2 regions of the Bacillus sp. Bwzl_19 genome follow, and region 1 is predicted to be linked to the other one. Evidence: predicted binding sites of a transcription regulator. Region 1 holds the regulator's gene; the other holds the start of a gene.
What was found. The regulator Rex, encoded in region 1, represses fermentation and respiration genes when NADH is low (regulators of the CRP and FNR family bind a similar motif). The targets are predictions, from matches to a motif close to TTGTGAAATATTTCACAA.
Positions count from the first base shown of each region.

Region 2: a site for Rex is predicted at 1,530-1,547, ahead of ACW5MY_RS01615 (L-lactate dehydrogenase). Genes of this name have one in related genera too.

Region 1 is NZ_CM142729.1:566,187-569,329, reverse strand. It holds gene ACW5MY_RS02995 (YdiK family protein) at 1-134, shown strand, start outside; gene tatC (twin-arginine translocase subunit TatC) at 173-934, opposite strand; gene ACW5MY_RS02985 (twin-arginine translocase TatA/TatE family subunit) at 941-1,111, opposite strand; gene ACW5MY_RS02980 (redox-sensing transcriptional repressor Rex) at 1,130-1,777, opposite strand; gene moaC (cyclic pyranopterin monophosphate synthase MoaC) at 1,774-2,286, opposite strand; gene ACW5MY_RS02970 (ABC-F family ATP-binding cassette domain-containing protein) at 2,426-3,143, shown strand, end outside.
Region 2 is NZ_CM142729.1:291,635-294,777, forward strand. It holds gene ACW5MY_RS01605 (DUF6773 family protein) at 1-469, shown strand, start outside; gene ACW5MY_RS01610 (RDD family protein) at 513-1,331, opposite strand; gene ACW5MY_RS01615 (L-lactate dehydrogenase) at 1,589-2,542, shown strand; gene ACW5MY_RS01620 (MDR family MFS transporter) at 2,586-3,143, opposite strand, start outside.

The DNA.
Region 1 (3,143 bases):
ATTTGGCCGCAAGCTCGCCGGGAAGCATGTGGTCTTTTTATTCCATACTGCTGATGGTTTTCGCCGCTTATAATATCAGCATCTCGTTTAAAATGTTCGCTTTCTCATTTAAAGTGAAGAAAAATCAAAAATAAAAGAAAAGCCATTTCTCATCATTGAGAAATGGCTTTTTTTATGCTGATACATCCTGGTCAGATTCGCTGCTGCCGGTCTGCTTTTTCCGATATGCGGCTTTTGAAATAAGAATACTGATCTCGTATAAAATGCAAAGCGGAATCGTAATCATCATGTGAGACAGCAGCTCAGGCGGCGCAATCATCGCGGCGATCACAAGCAGCACAAAATACGCGTACTTCCTGATTTTCGATAAAAACATCGGCGTTACAACACCGAGCCTCGTCAAAAACATGATCAGCACCGGCATCTGAAACAGCAGCCCGAACGGAATTGTCAGCTGCAGCAGAAAATGAAAGTACTCGCTGATTCCGATCACCTGATTGACATCCAAGTCATTCGAAACCCGCTTCATAAAATCAACGACCAGCGGAAATAAAATATAATAAGAAAATGACACACCGCTGACAAACAGCACGATTGAAATCGGAATATAGCTGAGTGTTACTTTGCGTTCCTTCTCATACAGCCCCGGACTGACAAACGCCCAAATCTGATATAGAATAATCGGCGAAGTCAAAATGATGCCGATAATAAACGCGAACTGCAAAAAGATAAACAGCGGATCCGTCAGGTTAAAAGCATTAAGGGTGAGCTCTTTTACTTCATCGGCTTTTTGAAGATACACAATGATAGGTTTTGCCAGAAAAAAGCCGGCAATAAAGAAAACCGCAAAGGATAACGCCACAATCAGCAATCGTTTCCGAAGTTCGGCAATATGCTCCACAAGCGTCATTTGATTCACTCTCATACGTGTCATCCTATCTTACTGTTCTTCTTTCTTTTTTTCCTCTTCTTCACCGGCTAATCCTTTAGTAGCGTTCTTAAATTCTCGAAGCGTGTCCCCCGCAGCTTTTCCTAATTCGGGAAGCTTCTTCGGACCGAAAATAATCACCGCCACCACACCGATAACCGCCAGGCTTCCAGGACCGATCATGTGCAGCTCCTCCTTTCGTTATTCAATTTCTTCCAAAACAGAATAATGCTTTAAGAAATAAACCAATGATTGAAGCTCTACAGCTAAATCTATATGATGAATTCGAATGTGATCCGGCACATTCAAACGGGCCGGCGTAAAGTTAAGGATTCCCTTGATTCCGAGCGCCACGAGCCGGTCGGTGATTGACTGAGCGGCAACCGCCGGAACGGTGAGAATCGCCACGGGTTCATCCTTAATGTGAAGCTCTAAATCATCAAGATCAAAGACAGGCACACCGCCTACCTCAGTTCCTATTTTACTCTGATTCACATCAAAAGCCATAGATATTTTTGTGTTATTATTTTTTGTGAAATTATAGTGAAGAAACGCTGTCCCTAAATTCCCGACACCGATCAAAATGACATTTGTCGTTTCATCCTGATCCAGTGTTTTTCTGAAAAATGACAGCAGGTAATCCACATTATAGCCGTATCCTTTTTTGCCGAGCGCCCCGAAATAGGAAAAATCCCGGCGGATCGTGGCCGAATCGACTTTTACCGCATCGCTCAGTTCAGCTGAGGAAACACGCTGCTTTCCTGACGCGTGTAAATTCTTTAAAAAGCGATAATAAAGCGGCAGCCGTTTTGCCGTCGCCTGCGGAATTTTTGATTGATCCTTGTTCATGATTGGTCCTCCACTTTATACTCAGATGCATCTCTTTTAAAATCACCGTTTTTGCCGCCCGTTTTTTCCATGAGGCAGGTCGGGCCGATGACCATTCCTTTATCCAGCGCCTTGCACATGTCATAAACGGTCAATGCGCAGACTGAAGCGGAAGTTAGCGCTTCCATTTCCACACCTGTACTCCCTTTCGTTTTTACGCTTGCCTGTATATGAAGAACGGCTTCGGAATCCTTTTCCTCCCAGCCGAATGAAATGTCGACGCTGCTTAAAGAAAGCGGGTGGCACATCGGGATAATCGCTGACGTCTGCTTTGCAGCCATGATTCCGGCCACCTGTGCGACAGCCAGCACGTCTCCTTTTCCGATCTCCCGGTTTTTGATTCTGCTGTACACGTCATGCTTCATGTGTACGCTCGATATCGCAGCGGCAGTACGGACTGTTGAAGATTTATCGCTTATATCCACCATGCGGGCACGGCCTTCTTCATTAAAATGAGAAAATCCATTCATATTTAAACTCTCCTTACTTCTGATCATACACTATTTTCTCCCTGATGTCTTATCCTATAATGTTCCAATTCTGATGTATTGTTTGCTGACAGCAGGTTGATAAGCTACACTTAACTTATTATAACAGAGGTGAAATAATATGATGATCTTACAAATTAATCAGCTATCCAAATCTTTTGGCGCTGATCCTATTTTAAACAATATAAAGCTTGAAGTCAGATCCCGGGATCGCATCGCCATTGTAGGCAGAAACGGAGCCGGCAAATCAACTCTCCTTAAAATTATCGCAGGTCACCTTTCATATGAAAAGGGTGAATTAATCAAACCGAAAGAATTAACGATGGGATACCTTGCCCAGCACACAGGCATGGAATCTCAGCTTACCATAAAAGAAGAATTGCTGAGTGTTTTTGATTTCCTGAAAGCAATGGAAAAAGAAATGCGCTCTATTGAAGAAAAGATGGCCACTGCCGCCCCGGCGGAGCTTGAGACGCTGATGAAAACCTATGACAGGCTTCAGCAGGACTTCAAGAATAAAGGCGGCTATCAATATGAAGCGGATGTCCGGTCTGTCCTTCACGGCCTCGGCTTCGGCAAATTTGACGATTCCGTGAAAGTGCAAAGCCTGAGCGGCGGTCAGAAAACAAGGCTTGCTCTCGGAAAGCTCCTTTTGACCCAGCCTGATCTGCTTATTTTGGATGAACCGACGAACCATCTCGACATCGACACGCTCACATGGCTTGAGCATTATTTACAGGGATATTCTGGCGCCATCCTGATCGTCTCCCACGACAGATACTTTCTTGATAAAGTCGTCAGCCAAGTGTACGAGGTCTCACGGACAGAAAGCAAAAAAT
Region 2 (3,143 bases), 270 kb from region 1:
TCAGCGTAGGAACAGACTTTCAAACGTGAATGGAAAGAATGAGAGTGTGAGAGAGAAAGAACGAATGATTTGGTCAGAAGTCGGAATGCTTATGGGCACACTGTCTTTGCTTGACATCATAGTACGCGGACTTGTCCTGAACTGTCCGTTTAGGGAATGGGCCGGAAGCTTGGCGGTTTTCTTCATTATAATCGTTTATTATTGCATCAGAGCAGCTGCATCGGGGATTTTGCTGCCGGCTATTCATTCTGAAGCAGCATTGAAAAAACAAATCAGACGGCAAATGGGAGAAACGCTTGCCGTTGCCGTTATCATTACGCTGATCACCATGTATGACCAAGGAATCCCGCATCACTTTACAGGGTGGCTGAAATTGATTGCATTATTTCTCGTATGCAGCATCTTCATATTTCTGGTCCGTTATGTTGCAGTAAGGCTGATTTATAGAAGATCTCGCAAAAAAAGCTGACAAATGAGCCCTGCTTGGTTTCAAGCAGAAGCAGGGACTTGCTTTATATGTTGGCCGATTTTGACCGTGCTTGTGCAATGTATGTATGAGCGGCTAAATCATGTACACTCTGTGAGCGATTTTTAAAGAGAAACAAAAAGTATAACAGCGGGCTCGCGCAATACACGAAGATCGTAAAATAGCGGATAAATGCCTGCTTAAAAGAAATGTTCCCGCGGGACTTTTCATCGGCGACACGCAGCCTGAAAATGAACAGTCCGATCGTTCCTTTCATTTTTGTAAGCGGCATCAGCATCGGATACAGAATAATCATCACAAATTCAGAGATCAGCACGGCCCACAAGGCTTCATCGGTCAGTTTCGCGATATAAAGGATGACTGATACAATGATAATCACATCTAACAGGACAGCCGGAATGCGATAATAGAACTTTCCGGCATCGGGAAGCGGTTCGGATGACTGGACATCCGGTGATTTCCTGAGAACTGCGGTGCCGGCCGCCATATCGTGAACTGCCTGCGCTTTTTCTGTAAAGTGCACCGTAATAAATGGCAGAACAGAGAGAAAGTGAAGAAGGGAAACAAAAAATCTGCCGACAGCTTGCCCGAATGAAATTCTGCTCCCATCATGCGCTTTTACCACCTTCAGTTTAAAGATGTAAGCGCCGATCGTTCCTTCAAACGGAGTAAGCGGCATCAAAATATAGCAAAGCACAATCAAGCCGGTAAAAATGAAGAAAAAAGAAGTGCTCAGCGGTCTTCCGGCATATAAGGTGATTGGCACAAGCAGAATGAATAGGTACATGAGCAGAAGGTCAACCAAAAAAGCCGCCATCCGTTCACCTATATTTGCATAATTCATGATTCATTATTCTCCTTTCGTACAGTAAAAAGACAACAAATCACATTTTATAGTCAGATTTCCTTTTTTAGAATAGGTATTTATTCCTCATTTTCACATATATGACATCATAACTATTCATTTATTCCTTTCAGTTGGAAAGAATAAAAAAATAAAACTTTTCTCTTGCAAAAGTTTGTGAAGTATTGCACAATATAAATGTGAAATACTTCACAATATAAAAACAGACACCACGAAACACTGGAGGATGAGCATACATGATGAACGAACGAGTGAACAAAGTAGCATTAATCGGAGCAGGTTTTGTTGGAAGCAGTTATGCATTTGCGCTAATTAACCAAGGGATCACGGATGAGCTTGTGATCATTGATGTAAATAAAGAAAAAGCAATGGGAGATGTCATGGATTTAAACCACGGAAAGGCATTTGCGCCTCATCCGGTAAAAACGTCTTACGGCACATATGAGGATTGCAAGGATTCCGATATTGTGTGCATTTGTGCCGGAGCCAACCAAAAACCGGGCGAAACGAGACTTGAGCTGGTCGAAAAAAATCTCGCCATTTTCAAAAGCATTGTCGGTGAAGTCATGGCAAGCGGATTTGACGGCATCTTCCTCGTTGCCACAAACCCGGTCGATATTCTTACTTATGCGACGTGGAAATTCAGCGGCCTGCCGAAAGAACGCGTCATCGGCAGCGGTACGACACTTGATTCTGCGAGATTCCGTTATATGCTGAGTGAATACTTCGGTGCCGCCCCGCAAAACGTACACGCCCACATTATCGGCGAGCACGGAGATACCGAGCTTCCTGTATGGAGTCACGCCAATATCGGCGGAGTGCCGGTGCAGCAATTACTGGAGAAAAATGCAGCTTACAAGCAGGACGAGCTGGATCAGATCGTTGAAGATGTGAAAAACGCGGCCTACCATATTATTGAGAAAAAAGGCGCGACATATTACGGAGTGGCGATGAGCCTCGCCCGCATCACAAAAGCGATTTTGCGTAATGAAAACAGCATTTTGACCGTCAGCACATATTTGGACGGGCAATACGGAGTCAACGATGTCTTTATCGGCATTCCGGCCGTCGTCAATCGGAACGGCATCGCCGGTGTGACGGAACTTGAGCTGAATGAAACAGAACAGGCTCAATTCAGCCGCAGTGCAAACGTGCTGAAAGATATTCTCGCTCCGCATTTTGCAGAGTAAACACAAAAAAGCAGTACATGATAAACGCCATGTACTGCTTTTTTTAATTCGCTTTTTTCGCCATTTCCTGAGAGGTTTTCACTCTCGCTTTTCCCATAAACAAAACGGTAACGGCTGCAATGACGATCGGCACCAGAGCAAGGGTAAATACATATGTGATGCTTTGCGACATTGCGTCAATAATTTTATCCAGAATCTGCGGCGGAATTTGAGCGCGCGTGCCGGCCTGGAAGATTTCCTGGGAATTTCCGATGTTCTGCATCGCGCCGCCCGCTCCTTTCATGCCGCTGAAAGAATCTGTCAGCTTGTTTGTAAATACATTCGTCTGGATGGTTCCGAAAATCGTCACACCGAGCGTCATGCCGAATGATCTTAAGAACGAGTTTGTTGAGTTGGCGCTTCCGCGGTAGCGCGGCTCAAGGTCGTTCATGGACGCTGCCGGCAGCAATGAGAAGTTGAAGCCGACGCCGAATCCGGAGATCAGCATGAATACCGTCAGCATCGTACGCGCCGTATCCGGAGTCATATTCGAAAGCAGCAGCATTCCGATAAAGAAAGCGACCACGGAAATCAGCATCAAATTACGGAACCGCACTTTCGT